DNA from 3 places in the Paeniclostridium hominis genome. Region 3 is predicted to be linked to each of the others. Evidence: riboswitches for the same ligand, from Rfam matches in the RefSeq annotation. Region 3 holds a riboswitch; each other region holds the start of a gene.
The links. Region 3 has a riboswitch for lysine ahead of H8891_RS04325 (YfcC family protein). Riboswitches for the same ligand answer to the same signal wherever they lie in the genome.
Positions count from the first base shown of each region.

Region 1: linked by a shared signal. The riboswitch ahead of nhaC (Na+/H+ antiporter NhaC) and the one ahead of H8891_RS04325 (YfcC family protein) in region 3 are both predicted to bind lysine.
Region 2: linked by a shared signal. The riboswitch ahead of H8891_RS09825 (amino acid permease) and the one ahead of H8891_RS04325 (YfcC family protein) in region 3 are both predicted to bind lysine.

Region 1 covers NZ_JACRWD010000001.1:676,032-681,854, reverse strand. Annotated here, with positions in the region: gene H8891_RS03240 (UbiD family decarboxylase) at 1-747, opposite strand, end outside; gene H8891_RS03235 (protein phosphatase 2C domain-containing protein) at 867-1,655, opposite strand; gene H8891_RS03230 (hypothetical protein) at 1,728-2,054, opposite strand; gene H8891_RS03225 (peroxiredoxin) at 2,196-3,986, shown strand; lysine riboswitch at 4,108-4,279, shown strand; gene nhaC (Na+/H+ antiporter NhaC) at 4,398-5,823, shown strand, end outside.
Region 2 covers NZ_JACRWD010000003.1:10,127-15,949, reverse strand. Annotated here, with positions in the region: gene H8891_RS09835 (basic amino acid/polyamine antiporter) at 1-593, shown strand, start outside; gene H8891_RS09830 (aldo/keto reductase) at 885-1,715, shown strand; gene H8891_RS09825 (amino acid permease) at 1,949-3,421, opposite strand; lysine riboswitch at 3,567-3,736, opposite strand; gene H8891_RS09820 (spore coat protein) at 3,886-4,374, opposite strand; gene H8891_RS09815 (PocR ligand-binding domain-containing protein) at 4,580-5,614, shown strand; gene H8891_RS09810 (glycerol dehydrogenase) at 5,820-5,823, shown strand, end outside.
Region 3 covers NZ_JACRWD010000001.1:905,703-911,525, reverse strand. Annotated here, with positions in the region: gene H8891_RS04335 (DUF4956 domain-containing protein) at 1-530, opposite strand, end outside; gene H8891_RS04330 (VTC domain-containing protein) at 548-1,237, opposite strand; gene H8891_RS04325 (YfcC family protein) at 1,573-2,964, opposite strand; lysine riboswitch at 3,140-3,319, opposite strand; gene H8891_RS04320 (hypothetical protein) at 3,417-3,872, opposite strand; gene H8891_RS04315 (helix-turn-helix domain-containing protein) at 4,159-4,713, opposite strand; gene H8891_RS04310 (D-serine ammonia-lyase) at 5,014-5,823, shown strand, end outside.

The DNA of each region.
Region 1 (5,823 bases), 230 kb from region 3:
ATTGCCAGTTTCATTCTCAGTTTTTGCTTTTTCTATATAATAATCATACATATCTTCAATACATTCTTCTTTTTTATCTTGAGCTAAATCATAATATTTTTTATCTTCTGATAGAACTTTATCATAATTTTGTATTGCTTCTTTATACATTTTTTTATTTTGATACTCAACACCTATGTTATAAACTTTTCTAGAGTCTTCTATTACGTCTATTTTTTTTGAATATACATAAATTTCATTTTTCGATATTTTAAGTGTAGATACAGCTTGTATATATCCAATAGCTGTTTTATAATTTATTTTTTCTTGTAGATATAAATCATTTACTCTTTTTGCTTGGTCTATTATATTATCTGCATCTATATAAACTGTATTTAATTCATTTATTATGTTTATAAGAGAAATAAAATAATCTTTACCTATTTCTCCTTTTATATATCTATCCCCATAGTTTATAAGGATTTTATTGACTTTTTTCGATAAATTTTTGCTAAATCTATTCATTTTATTTTCAGAAAACTCTTCTTTAACTTTATTATAATAAGATATTGCCTCAGAATAATTTCTATTTTCTATATACCCTATAAGTTTATTGCTTTCGCTACTTACACTAAAGCTATTTGCACCAAATATTATAAATATTCCTAATAAAATAATTCCTAAAATTGTTAAACAAATTTTTATTATTATCTTATTATTTTTATCTATAGTTTCTATTATTTTTTCAAAAAAAACTTTCATAATCATTCGCTTACCTTCCTTAAACAGTAATATAAATGTTTTATGCTTTATTATATCATATATAATAGGATTATTAACCATATTTTGTAATTCAACTCAAAAAAACAACATTTATCTAATGTTGTTTATAATATAAAAATAATACTAATATCATCTTTGCTCTTGTTTATTGTAAGATATTGTAAATATTTTTTATATTGTATATCTATATTATATCTAGTAAATACATTTTTTCGATATTCCCTTATAGTATTTGTTAAACTTTTATTCAACTCATCATAATTGTTAAAGCTGTTGGTAAACCCATCAGAAAATAACACAATTGAATCTAATTTTTCTAAATTGTTAAAGCTAATTTTTAAATCTATATATTTATATGCATCATCTAGATACATTGAATTTAAAACTCCATTTACTTTGTTTTCCTTATTATAATCTACAATATTAAATTCATTTAAATATTCAACTATATTTCCATCTCCAATTTGTAAATAAAGTTTTATTTTATTTGTAATTAGTACGCCTATAAGAGTAGTTCCATAAAGCACATAATCTATTTTATATACATTAGGTACTTTTTTTCTAAAATGATTTATAACGTACTTTCTCCATCTATTTTGTATAGACACTTGTATATAGTTTTCTTTACTAATATTTTTAATTAAATTATTTAATTCCTCTTCATCAAAATTTGCTATTTCATCATATAAATCAGTTAATATATCAATACATGCATCACAAGCAAACTCTGATCCTTTGTGACTATATTTACACCTATCTATTCCGTGTCCATCTCCTATTGCACAAATAATTCCATTTTCCAATTTTTTATACTTTAAATAATCTTGAGATCCTTTATTTTTAATTTTATTCTTATATCCTACTACACTACTACAAAAAACATCGTAGTTCATATAATCCCTCCTCTACCCTATTATTAATTATATTAAGATAAAGAAAAAAAAGTACAACATACGCCGTACTTTTTAAGATATTTTTCTTCTTCTAATTGTTTCTTTATTTCTTTGTGACCTTTTAGTTGCTGGTCTAATTTTCTTAGATCTATAAACTTTTTTACCAAAAATTCTTTTACAGTCACATAAGACCCAACATGGTGTCAATGTAATAATCATTCCTAAAGCTAATGCAATATAATATCTAAATCCTATGAATACTCCTGTTATTGAGTTTACTACTAATAATACACTCGTAATACTTAGGGATATTACAGATGATAACACAAGTATTCTTAAAATATCCGAAAATGTTTTAACAAATCTTGGCACCTTTTTATTTTTTTGGCTTTTTTTCATGTTTTTGCCCCCTAATATCAACAAATCATACATATATTCTAATATAATAAATATACCAAATTTGTATTAAAATAGCAATTCTTATTAGTAACATTCCTATAAGTTAGTTAATAAATTAAATTAAAACTAACTTTTAAAGGAGTGATTTATTTGCCTTGTCTTCCTAGCTTAGGCTCTAAAGCGCCTAATTTTAGTGCTAATACAACAAGCGGACCAATAAAATTATCTGATTACAAAGGAAAATGGGTTGTACTTTTTTCTCACCCTGGAGATTTTACACCTGTATGTACTACAGAATTTTTATGTTTTGCAAAATACTATTCAAATTTTCAAAAAAGAAATACAGAATTAATAGGACTTAGTGTTGATAGTAACAGTTCTCATTTGTCTTGGCTTGACAACATATATAGAAATACTGGAATCAAAATTCCATTTCCTATAATAGATGATAGAAAAATGGAAATAGCTCAATTATATGGAATGATCTCTGAACCTATGAGTGATTCAGTTACAGTTAGGTCAGTTTTTATAATTGACCCTAATCAGATATTAAGAACTATATTATATTATCCATTGACTACTGGAAGAAATATTCCTGAAATAATAAGAATTATAGATGCACTACAAACATCTGATGAACAAAATATTGTAACACCTGCAAATTGGCTTCCTGGTATGCCTGTTATACTTCCACCTCCAAAAACATACAAGGAATTAACTCAACGCATTAATAGTTGTTCTGAAAATGAAGATTTTATAGACTGGTATCTTTGCTTTATACCAGATAAAAACCCTAATTCAAAAAATTCTAATTTATATGAACCTATGAATTATAAGAAAAAAGTATGTAAATCTAAATCTAGACCTCAAATTTCAGCTCCATCTAGTAATATTGCAGAAAATCCTAACTGTCCAGATTTAGTTAGATTAGTAGGCACATATGTATTAGGTGATCCTTCAAATGTTGATGCTTTTTTACTTGATTTTGTTATTTATGCATTTGCTGAAATAAGACCTGATGGTACTTTATTCATTCCAACTCCTAAATATTTACGACAATTGCTAGCTTTAAGAAAAGATAATCCAGATTTAAATGTTATAGTTGCTATCGGTGGATGGGGGCAAGATGGATTTTCAGATGCTTCATTAACACCAACTTCTAGATATAACTTTGCAAGAGAAGTAAATGCACTTATTAATCAATATGACTTAGATGGTATTGATATTGATTGGGAATATCCTGCAAATAGTGCCGCTGGAATTAAATCTAGACCTGAAGATAAAGAAAACTTTACACTTCTTTTAACTGCTATTAGAGATATTATAGGTCCTGATAAATGGCTAAGTGTGGCTGGTACAGGTGATAGAGCATATATAAATAGAAGTGTTGAAATAGCTAAAATTGCACCTTTAATAAATCACTTTAACTTAATGAGTTATGACTTTACTGCTGGTGAAACAGGCCCTAATGCTCAAAAACATCAATCAAATCTATATGACTCTAATTTATCAATACCTGGTTATAGTGTAGATGCTATGGTTCAAAATTTAACTAATGCTGGAATGCCTTCACAAAAAATAATGCTTGGAGTTCCTTTTTACGGACGTTTAGGAGCTACAATTACAAGATCTTATGATCAACTTAGAAGAGATTATATTAATAAAAATGGATATGAATTCAGATTTGATAAAGATGCTCAAGTTCCATATCTAGTAAAAGATGGGGAATTTGCTATGTCATATGATGATATTCTTTCTATATATATAAAATCTCAATATGTCGTAGATAACTGTTTAGGTGGTATATTCTCTTGGATGTCTCCATATGACAAAGCTAATATACTTGCTAGAGCAATGAATCAAGGTATTAATGATCCTAATGAATTAAGAAGAGAAATAGAAGAAACTTACGGTCCTAACTTTTTAAACTAAAAAATAGTATATCAAATGATAGACTGTTTTTTATATTTTTAAAATTTTAATTTTTATTTTAATTAATATTTACATTTTTATTTTATATGATATAATAAATTTATTAAATAAACAGAATATAACTAATGGTAGAGGTCGCATTATTAAATATTACTATTATTGAGGAAAAGCACCTGTGAGATAATAGGAAAGGTAATAATGCCGAAATATATAAGTTTTGCTTTGAGCTTATATGTTGGGGTTATGTATAATATGCATAACACTGTCACTTTATGTGGAGAGCTATCTTTAGATTACGTTATTATATTTATATAATAATCTCAGGTCTAGAAGTATCTCTTTGTCTTCTAGACCTTTTTTAGTACTATGCTCCATTTTAAGTTATATTCTTATAAATTATTGGAGGTTATTATGTTAAAAAGAGAGAAAAGACAAGCTTCATTGGGCGATTCACTTTTATGCATAGGTGTTTTAGTATTTTTATTATGCATATCATTAACTAAATTAGGTGTTTCCGCTCATATACCATTAGCTTTAGGCGGAATATTTAGTGGTTTTATAGCTGTTTTTAAGCTAGGATTCACATGGAAAGAAATTGAAGAAGGTATATTATCTACTATAAATTCTACGATGCAAGCTATAATTATTCTTTTAATTGTAGGTATGTTAATTGGTACATGGATATTATCTGGTGTTGTTCCAAGCATGATTTATTGGGGATTAAATATATTATCACCAGGAATATTCTTAGTTGCTACAACTATAATATGTTCTATAGTTTCTATATCAACAGGTTCTTCTTGGACTACTGCAGGTACTATAGGTATTGCACTTTTAGGTATAGGTAGTGCACTTGGAATTCCTAAAGAAATAATAGCTGGTGCTATAATTTCTGGAGCATACTTTGGGGATAAGATGTCTCCTCTTTCAGATACTACAAATTTAGCTCCAGCTATGGCAGGAACTGATTTATTTACTCATATAAAGCATATGTTATATTCAACAATTCCTGCATATTTAATAGCGCTTATTATATATGCAGTTATAGGTTTTAAATATGCAGGTCAAGCTATAGATAGTAGTCAAATTACACAAATTCAACAAGCATTATCAGCAAGTTATAATACATTATCACCATTATTATTATTAATTCCAGCAGCTGTTATAATAATGGTAATTTTAAAAGTACCTGCTGTTCCAGGTCTTATAATAGGTACACTACTTGGTGGATTAGTAGCTATAGTTTTCCAAGGAGCTTCTTTTAAAGAAGTATTAGAGGTTGCTCAAGTTGGTTATACATCTAATAGTGGTATGGTCTTTGTCGATGAATTATTATCTCGTGGTGGACTTAATAGTATGTTAGGTACAGTATCACTTATGTTATGTGCTTTAGCTACTGGTGGTATACTTGAAAAAACTGGTATGTTAGAAGCTTTAGCTACTGCAATATTAAAGTTTGCAAAAGGAACTTTAGGGTTGGTTGCTGCAACTATATTTACTTGTATAGGAACTAATCTAGCAGTTGCTGATCAATATTTAGCTATAGTAATGCCTGGAAGTATGTATAGAGAAGCCTTCAAAAAACAAGGTTTAGCTCCTGAAAATTTATCACGTGCATTAGAGGATAGTGCCACTATAACTTCTCCACTTATTCCTTGGAATACATGTGGAGCTTACATGAGTGCTACTCTTGCAGTTGGATCATTTGCATTTTTACCATACGCATTTTTTAACTTGATATGTCCTATAATATCATTAACTTTAGCTGCTACGGGAATTGGTATAACAAAATTATCAAACCAATCAGATGTAAAGGTTGAAAAAGAAGAGTCAATTG
Region 2 (5,823 bases), on a different contig from region 3:
AATGGGGTAGCATAATAATGAATGTTGGTGTAATAATAGCTATATTAAGCTCATGGCTTATATGGACAGTTATGCTTTCTGAACTTCCATTTGCAGCAGCTAAAGGTGGAACATTCCCTAAAATATTTACTAAAGAAAACAAAAATGAAGCACCAGCATTTTCATTACTTGCATCTACAATCGTAATGCAAATAATATTAATATGTGTTCATTTTACAGGAAATGCTTGGAATATGATGTTGAGTATAACAAGTGTCATGGCTCTACCTTGTTATATAGCTTCAACTTTATACCTATATAAAATATCATCAAAAGAGGATACTTATCCTAAAAAAATATTTGCAAGTCGTAAATATGCGTTTGTTACTTCCATATTAGGTACTATATATGGATTATGGTTACTTTATGCAGCTGGACTTGAATATTTATTAATATCACTTGTTATTTATGCAATAGGTATTCCAGTATTTAAAAAAGCAAGAAAAGAAACAGCACCTAATGAACCTGAGTTTACTAAGATAGAAAGATATGTTGCTATAGGGCTAATAGTGCTTGGAGTAATCGGGTTAATATACTTATTTAAATTTATGTAATTTAAATAAGTATATTAAAAATAGAGGGGTTAACTAAAGTTAATCTCTCTATTTTTTATTTTATTGAAGAAGTATCTAATAACATCTAAAATAAGTTTAACAACTATTACATCTATTGTGACTATCATAATTTCTTTAAATACTTACTAACTCCTAAAATAATTTTAGGGTATATATTTCCAAAAATAAAAAATATATACTAAAGATAGAAGTTACATTTTAAAATATAAAATGCTAAAATTATTTGTGTAAAATTATAGATATTAAAAATTCAAGGGGAGAGAATTAAGTATGAACGATATGTATAAAACATTATCAAATGGAGTAAAAATTCCATCAATTGGATTTGGAACATACAAATTAGGGGATTATGATGATACGATAAATTCAGTTAAAAATGCTATTAAAATGGGATATAGGCAAATTGATACAGCAGCTTTTTATAAAAATGAGGAAGCTGTAGGCTTAGGGATAAAAGAAAGTAAGATAAATAGAGAAGATATATTTTTAGTTACAAAATTATGGAATGATAATCATGGTTATGAAAATACTATGAAATCATTTAATGATTCAATAAAAAAACTTGGAGTAGATTATCTGGATTTATATTTAGTACATTGGCCAAACAAGTTAAATAGTGAAACTTGGAGAGCTTTTGAGGATTTATATAAAATGGGAAAGGTGAAAGCAATTGGTGTTTGTAATTTCAAAGAGGGACATATAGAAGAACTAAAGAAGACTGCAAATATAATGCCTATGGTTAACCAAATTGAAGTACATCCATATTGTACACAAAAGAATATAATTTCTTATTGTAAGGATAATAATATACAGGTTGTTGCTTGGGGACCAATAATGAGAGGGAGGATATTTTCAGATCCAATTATGATAAAATTATCTGATAAATATAATAAAAGTATACCTCAAATAACTTTAAGATGGCATTTGCAAAATGGAATAATTCCAATACCAAAGTCGTCAAATATAGAAAGAATTAAATCAAATCTAGATATATTTGATTTTGAAATTTCAGATGAAGATATGAATTTAATAAATAAATTAAATAAAGACGAACATGTATCAGGTGTACCAGAAAATACAACTTATTTGGATTTTAAATAATAATTTATTTTATAAATAAGATTTGAATAGTTACAAAAAATTAAATTACATAGTAAAAAATATTAATACATTAATTAGATATATTAATAAAAAAAGGAATAATATTAAATGATAAGTTGGAGTGATAACAATTTATTGTGTAATAAATAAAATATGAAATTTAAAATAAATTAAAAATACAAAAAAGATATTTTCATATATTTAATGAAAATATCTTTTTATTTTTTATATATTTAGTTTAATTCTTGAATGTCTTTTTCTATGATTTCAGAAGCTTTTTCTCTAGATTCAACATAAGTTAAATCTACTTTATCTAAAGGAATAACTTTAGTTTTATGTTTAATCTTATAATATATATATAAAGCGAAGAATAAAGGAATACCTATATAAGAAGCTACTAAACCTTTCCAATCGATACCTGATGGCTTTATACAGGAATAACCTTGACCAATTATTATTATAAGACACATTAAAAGTGCTAGGATAGGTCCAAAAGGATACCATTTAGCTTTATATTTTAATTCTTTTAAATCATGACCTTGATGAATATACGCTTTTCTAAATCTATAATGACAAACTGCTATACCAACCCATGCAATAAATCCTGCAAGACCAGATGCAGCAACTAGCCAAACATAAACAGTACTTTCTGCAAATATACCTGTTAAGAAACATGCAGAAGCTATTATAGTAGTTAAAACTAAAGCATTTACAGGAACGCCCCTTTTATTAGTTTTTGCAAACATCTTAGGAGCAAGTCCTTCTTTTGCCATAGAGTGAAGCATTCTACTTGATGCATACATACCAGAGTTACCAGCAGATAATACAGAAGTTAATATAACTGCATTCATAAGAGAAGCAGCACCAGCTATTCCAGCTTTTTCAAAAACCATAGTAAATGGACTTTCTGAAACTCCTGCTTGTGTAAAAGGTATTATAGCACCTAAAACTACTATAGTTCCTAAATAAAATATTAATATTCTCCAAAATATTGATTTTATAGCCTTTGGTATAGTTTTTTCAGGATTCTCACTTTCACCAGCAGCAACTCCTATAAGTTCTGTACCTTGGAATGAAAAACCAGCAACTAAAAATATTGCAAATATAGATTTAGCTCCACCATGAAATGGTCCATCAGCTATAAAATAATTATGAAAGCCTATTTCATCTGAACCCATTATTCCAAGAATCATTAGTACTCCTATTACTAAAAATATAATTACAGTAAGTACTTTTATTCCAGCAAACCAATATTCAGATTCTCCATAAGCTTTTGATGATAAAAAGTTTAATCCAACAATTATAAATAAAAATAATATACTCCAATAAAATCCTGGAACATGAGGGAACCAGTATTTCATAACTAAAGAACCTGCAACCATTTCAGCAGCTATTGTTATAGCCCAGTTGTACCAATAGTTCCATCCAAGTGCAAAGCCAAGTGCTGGATCTATAAACTTAGTTGCATAAGAACTAAATGAACCAGATATAGGCATATAAGTTGCCATTTCACCTAAGCTAGTTATTAAAAAATAAACCATTACTCCTATTAGACCATAAGCTAATAATGCTCCTCCAGGTCCTGCTTGATGAAGCGTATCTCCCATTGCAAGAAATATACCTGTTCCTATAGAACCACCTAAAGCTATCATGTTTAAGTGTCTTGCCTTTAATCCTCTTTTTAATTCGTGATTTTGTTCACTCATTTAAATTATCCTCCTTATGGTGTCAATTATAAATAAGTAACTAAGATAATAAAAATATTTTTACCAATAAAAAAGTCATGAGACTATACCCATGACATAAATACAAAAAGATCATACAAAAAGTACGAGGTTATCGTATGTTTTCATTGAAAATAGCTCTCCACAAAATGTGACAGTCTTATATATATTCTATATAAGCCCAGTAAATAGTATTAAAGCTATTAACTATTTACTTCGGCGAAATTTCCTTTCATATTACTTCATCGAGCTTACCTCCATAATACTAATCTTAAGTTTCGCGCCTCTATCTCAGTTATCTACTTGTTGTATTCAATTATAAATAAAATTTAAAATAAGTCAATATTAAAAATTATAGTTATAAAGTTAATTATTTTCAGATATTTAATATCAACTATATTAAATCAAATAGTCATGATTTTTTAGGAGTAATAATTATTAAAAAACTAGTTGTACATATTGTGTTGACTCATATAATTATAAATTTTTTCACCATGTTCTTGTTCTTCTTTTTGAATATGGTTTAAAACTTGTCTTACATTTTTATCTTTAAATTCAAATATAGCTGTATCATATGTAGATGATATATATTTTTCTGTACTAAGTGTGTCTTGACACAGCATTTTATCATGTTGATTAAATGGCATACCTTGAGACGCTTGTGAATTAAGGTTAGGCATAGCTGAATTAGTTTGACTATTTGAATTTTGATTTCCTTGGCTTTGACCTTGATTTACGTTAGGTACAGTACCACTTAACAATTGATTTATAGAATCCAAGTGTTGTTGTTCTTTTTGAGCAAGTTGATTAAATAAATTTTTTAGCTCAGAACAAGAAGCTTTTTGAGCATAATCCTTATATTTTTGAACACATAATTCTTCATGACTTTTTTCATCTTCTAATAACATTCTTTCTTTAGTAGTTAAATTTAACATAAAATACACCTCCAACGTTATTTTGTATCATAAATGAGATATTATTCAAAAACATATAGTAAATATACAAATAAAAATAGAAACTTAATATACATTTTATATACAATTAAGATAATTAGTATATAATTTTTATCTTATAAAAATTATATGTGTTAAAATTATTATATATTAAGTTAGAAAAATTACTTTTAAAGGAGTATAAAAAGTGAGAAATGAAAGCTTAAGTTTAAATAAAATAATAGATTCTAAAAAGTGGAATAATCTTCAAGATTATCTTTCTATAGTTACTAAAATGGCAATTGTTATTGTAGATTATAAAGGAAATCCAGTTACGAAGCACAGTGGCTGTCATAAATTTTGTGAAAGGGTAAGAGCTAACTCAAATCTAGCAAAACATTGTCAAAAGTGTGATTCAAGAGGAGGATTAGAAGCAGTACGATTAAACAAACCGTATATATATTTATGTCATTACAATATAGTTGATGTTGCAATTCCTATTATAATAGATGGTAAATATATTGGAGCTATTATGGCAGGTCAAGTAAAATTGTCAGATTCTAACTCTTGCGATGATTTAGAACAAATATTAAATATATCACATAAGTCATTAGATGAATATAATACAGAAGTATTAAAAGAATATTATGAAGAATTGCCAGTTTTATCTTATAGTGAAGTAAAAAATATTTCTAATATGTTATTTTACTTATCTAATTACATAGTTGAAGAAGCGCTAGACAAAAACTTAATTTTGGAAATGTATGAAAAATCCATAAAAAATGAATCGGAAATAAATTCTAAAATGTTTAAAGGATATAGTATAAAAAATATCAAAAATGTACAAAAAGAGATATCTAATGCTATTATAAATAGCTATATTACAGAAAATCAAGATAACGATTTTGATAAAATCTCTGTAAGCAAAACTTTAAGGCCAGCAATAGAATATATTTATAAAAATAAAAGTGAAAATATATCTATGGAAAAGATGGCAAACTTATGCCACGTAAGTCCTAGTTATTTTAGCCGGTTATTTTCAAAAGAGATAGGAGAAAATTTCTCAAGTTATATATCAAAGTTAAAAATTAAATGGGCGAAAAGTATTTTAGAAGAAACCGATATGCCTATTAATGAAATAAGTGAGGAACTTGGTTTTAGTGAAGCTGGATATTTTATAAAAATATTTAAAAAGTATGAGGGAGTTACACCATTTTCTTATAGAAAACAATTTAGAAAATAAATATAATTAGTTTAACACTATTATATCGTTAAAAAAATTACGAAAAGTATCAAAAATACAATTATACAAATTTAGGTCAAAAAATTACGGTTTTAAATCGTAACTTTTTAACATATGAGTCCAATGTAATTTTGTGAAAACGATATTACAATGAAAATAACTTAAAAAATAATAACATTTAATAAAATGTGAAGGAGAGATTAAGATGA
Region 3 (5,823 bases):
GTAGTATTTTTTACACGCATATTAGCTTCACCATTATAAAATACTAAGATAGCTTTTTCTATTTCTTCTTCAACTTTTGCCTTTGCATGTATTACAAGTAAATACCTATCATTTGACTTTATATGCCCAAATATAAGTAAGAATATAAATAATATTGCACTTCCTATACCTGCTATTGTATATTCAGATACTCCACAACAAATACCTACTACTATACACCAAAAGATATAAACTGAATCTCTTGGGTCTTTTATAGCTGTTCTAAAACGAACTATAGACAGTGCCCCCACCATACCTAGAGATAGAGCTATATTATTTCCAATTACATTCATAACCATAGTAGTTACTATAGTTAACATGGAAAGCGATACATTAAATCTTTGACTATATACTGCCTTTGAATGAGAATATCTATATGCCAAATATATTACTATAGACAATATTATTGATACTAAAAAATTAAGTAATACCTGTTCAATACTCATTGATGAATTACTTTCTTGAAAGTATTTTAAAATCATTTCTTTCATTTCTAGTTTTTTCCCCCTTATAAGTAGCTAATATATCTCGACATACAATATTTACTAGCTGATGTTTGAGATTTATTAGTATTATCTATTATGTCTTTTACATAACTTAATAAAAAATTGTTGTATTTTACTTCCAGTATTGTTTTACTAGTTACCTTATTTAGAGATAGTGAAGGATTAAATATATCCATATTTGACTCACTAGATTTCAAATCACTATCTATAGTTATCCTTGTATTGTTTTCTTTAACTATATAAGCTAATCTTTTATACTCTACTATACATTTTGGCCTATATAAATTAGTCTGCATTATAGTGTACAATTTATCTGCAAAACTATTGTTTAGTTCTTTTAATACTTCATAGTGTCCATCTAAAAGTCTTTGAGCCATGTTTTTTGGTATAGTTAATGAATGTTTATGCTGATATTCACCTTCTTTTTGTTTAAGTTCTAATTTTAGAAATTGCGCCCTTGGATCATATGTCCTAAGTCTTATTTTTCTTCTATATTCTAATCCATTTTCTTTGTCAAAATAGTCATTATTGTAAAATGTATCAAAATATAACGATCTAACCATATACCCATCATTGGTATTATGCGAATCTTGAATTAATGTTTTACATAAAATGCTTTTTAAGTTCATTGCAGTAAATGCATTTATTTCATATTTCTTTTCTACCCGAGTTACAACATTTTGATCTATCACTTTATCACCCTCTTTCCCTCAGATATTATATCAATAGTTATTGTCGTATATTGTAAAAATTTGCAGTGTATTCCGAAAATTTTAGTTATATAATTAATTGGGAATTTTGGCATATCTTTTCCATAATTAAGATATATTAAATCAAAAATAGTATTGACTATATAGCCAATACTATTTTCATGGTTTTAAATGGTGGAAATGAATCTCACTAAACCCATATTTACTACATATTATTTATTTTATGTTTATAGCAAAAAATTTGTTTGTAAGTTCATGATTTATTGCAACCCTTTGTTATTGACCTCCTAAAAGTTTATTCTGCTAAAAATGCTATATTAAAACCCTATATATAATCCTGTTGTTAAAAATACCATTGTAGTAATTACTAGAACTAAAATTAAAGGCATTATAAATCTAATCCACTTTGACCAAGGAATATTAGCTAGTGCTAGTGCTCCCATTAAAACTCCAGATGTAGGTGTTATTAAATTAGTTATACCTATGCCAAATTGATAAGCTGTAACTATCATTTGTCTAGATACATCTACTAAATCTCCAAGTGGTGCAAGAACAGGTATTGTAAGTGATGCAAGTCCTGATGCTGATGGTATTAAAAATGCTATTAAACCTTCTATTAAGAAAGTTAAATTTATAAATATAGCTTTTGGTAATCCATTTAATACATTTGCTGCAGAATTTAAGATTGTATCTATTATATATCCATTTTCTGCAATTATAACTATTCCACGTGCAAATGCTATACATAATCCTGCTGACATTAAATCTTTTGCTCCACTTGTAAACGAACTAACTATTTCATCTTGTTTAAGTCCTGCTGCTAATCCTGATATTACACCTATAGCTGTAAATACCATTGCAATCTCAGTGATGTACCAACCTAATTGTAAAACTCCATACACCATAATTCCCATACCTATTGTAAAAATTGCTATTACCATAGCTTCTCTTTTTGTAAACTCCTTTATATTTATATCACTACTATCTATTGCTTCTTGATTTAATGATATATTCTGAACTAAAGACTTTGTCGGATCCTTTTTAACTTTATTAGCATACATCATAACAAATGCTATACTTATAGACATGAATATTACAAACATAATAACTCTATACTCTATTCCAGAACCTGGTGCTATATTTGAAAGTGCTTGAGCTATTCCTACAGAGAAAGGATTAGTAGTAGCTGCTCCAAATCCAGCTGTTGCTCCTATAAAAACTGTTGCCACTGCTGTTAGTGAATCATATCCCATGCTAGTCATAAGTGGAATAAATATCATATAAAAAGGCAGTGTTTCTTCACTCATTCCAAACGTTGTCCCGCCTAATCCAAATAGTATCATTGATATAGGTATTATTAGGAATTGGAATTTTTTCATTTTGTTTACAGTATGAGCTATAACGGCTTCTATAGCTCCTGTTTTATTAACTATTCCAAAAGCTCCTCCAACTATTAAAACAAATCCAACTACTTCAGCTGCATCTATAAATCCATTTATAGGTGCTGTAAATACATCTGTAACCCCTTGTGGATTTGATTTTACTTTTTCATAAGTTCCAGCTACAACAACCATTCTTCCTTCTATGTCTTCTCTTTCAAAACTTCCACTTGGCACTATCCAAGTAAGAATTGCCATTACTACTATTAGTAAAAATATTATAGTAAGTGTATTTGGCATAGTAAACTTTCTTTTTCTTAAAATGTTCATTTTTAATCTCCCCCCATTTTTTTAAGTAAGACAATTAATTGTCTTTTTCCCTTTTTCTATCTTAGTTTATATAGATGTAAAAGTTTGCTTCACGCATATATTAAAAAAGCTCAACATGAGTACATGTTGAGCTGAATATGCCAAATACAACATACCTACATCTTCCCTATATCTTACTTAAGATAGCTCTCCATCAAAACTCGGGATAATTTTGATGACAGTACTGTACTTATTAAATACAGTCCCAGCACTAGCTTTGGACACTAGCACTTCGGCACTTACTCCTTTTATATTGAGTCATTGGATTCCGACCTCTTCAATATTACTCTTAGCAAATGCGACCTCTACCTCAATCTTTTTTTAGATGAGGTAATTTATATTAAGTTTTATTTATTATAAATTATTATAGCACAATTTCACAGTATTGTAAATATTTAGAATTTTTTATATTTTTAATAATTTTTCATATCAGTAATCATAATACTATATGCATTAGCATATACTGGATAAGATCTACCTTCTATTTTTTCAAATTTAACTTCTAATCTCTGATTTTGTTTTATATCTGATGCTTTAAGTACTTTATCTGAGTCTGATTTTTTGATTATCGTATTTTTATTTATTATAACGTCTGCTATGTCATATCTAGCTTCTGGTTTTAAGTTTAGTGTAGCAATTCCATCTTTAATGTTCTCATCTTTAACAGCTTCTACTCTTATTATTAAGTTATCTCCTTCATGTTTTATATTTGTTATTGTCCCCATAACATCTAGTTGTTCTGGTGTTATTTGTACAGGATGATTTTTAGAGTCTTGTTTATTATTTGATGAGTTATTGTCTGCAAATACTAAGGTTCCACTTATTGAAACTAATAACGCTGCTACTAGTATACTTATTTTATTTTTCATAATTTTACCTCCAATAAATATTTATGTTTTTTTCCTTTCATATATAAATACAATTTTAAAATATATATTGTTGCAAATGCTATTTAAATTTTTTATTTTATTCAATAAAGTAATACATAGTTAAATAAACTCATCTATAATCAATTTTAACGAAAAAAAAGGTAAGCAAATCAGCTTAGCCGAAAAAAACTTACCTTAAAAATCACAGCTATATTAATATAAAACTTTACCATCCTTAATAGTTATAACTCTATCTGCCATATTAGCTATATCATCATTTATTTTTCTAGAATGACGGAGGCGTTACTGCAAATATAACTTCACAATCTTCATTGGTATTATTCTCCCACTTATGATTTGAATGTGGCGGTATTTTTACACTATCTCCACAGTTTAATTCAATAACTGTGTTCATTAAATGTAAACTCACACAACCTTTCATAACATAAGCTACTTCTTCTCCCTTATGACTAAAAAGTTCCTTTGAAGATGACTCTCCTTTTGGTATCTTCATAAGCATAAACTCTATAGCTCCTTGAGAATTTGGAGTCAATAATTCATATGCAAAACTATCGTCCTCAGCAAACATTATTTTTTTACGACTATCTTTCCTAACTACTAAATCTTCAGTTGTATTATCATTTATGAAAAATTTAAATAGTGGTATATCTAAAGCACTTGAAATTTGTTTTAGTGTGTTTATAGATGGGTTTGATGTTCCCTTTTCTATTTGACTAAGTAAAGAAGGTGTTACACCTGTTAAGTTAGCTAATTCCTTTATAGTTAACTCTTTTTTCTTTCTATACTCAGTAATGTTTCTTGATATATCTACTTCATTCATACATTAATTACCTCATTCATTTATTTAAAATTATTATTACATAATTATATCAATATAACTTATTCTTAGCAATTTAATTAAATTATATTTAATTTTTATAAAAATAATTAAATTCTATTGACATAAATAATAAAAAAATGTTAGTATCAATTAAGTGTTATTTAATTATTTTAAATTTAATTAAGTATTTATTAATAAAATTAACAAATAAAGTTAATATAAACTTCAACTTTTAAATTAAATGTATATAAATATTTATATTTAAGAGTTGAAAATAAGAATATAAGGATGGTTATGATTATGTCTAATGAAAAAGTTTTAAACAAAGAAATATCAACTTGGATCGAAGAATATCCTTTATTACAAGAAATAATAGATTTAAAAGAATCTATATGGATAAATCCACTTCATACTTCTTTTGATAAGGGTATGGAAAATGTTTCTCTTTCTGAATCTGATGTACTAGATGCACAGGAAAGATTAAATAGATTTGCTCCATATATAGCTCAAGTATTCCCTGAAACTCAATCAGAAAACGGAATAATAGAGTCTCCAATAGCTAAAATAGATAACATGAAAGCTAAGTTAGAAGAAATATGTGGTGAAGAACTTGCTGGAAACTTATTATTAAAGTGTGACAGTCACCTTAAAGTATCTGGATCTATAAAAGCTAGAGGTGGAATATACGAAGTATTAAAGCATGCGGAAGATTTAGCTTTAGCAAACAACATAATATCATTAGAAGATAACTATGTTAAATTAGATAGCGATGAAGTTAGAGATTTCTTCTCTCAATATTCTGTAGTAGTTGGTTCTACAGGAAACTTAGGTCTAAGTATAGGTATAATGAGTGCTAAACTAGGTTTTAAAGTTACAGTTCATATGTCTGCAGATGCTAGACAATGGAAAAAGGACTTATTAAGAAGCAGAGGTGTTGAAGTTATAGAATATGAATCTGACTACAGTAAAGCTGTTGAAGAAGGTAGAAACCAAGCTGATGCAGATCCTAATAGCTACTTCGTAGATGATGAAAACTCTAAAAACTTATTCTTAGGATATTCTGTTGCTGCTAAAAGATTAGATAAGCAATTAAAAGATATGAACGTAAAA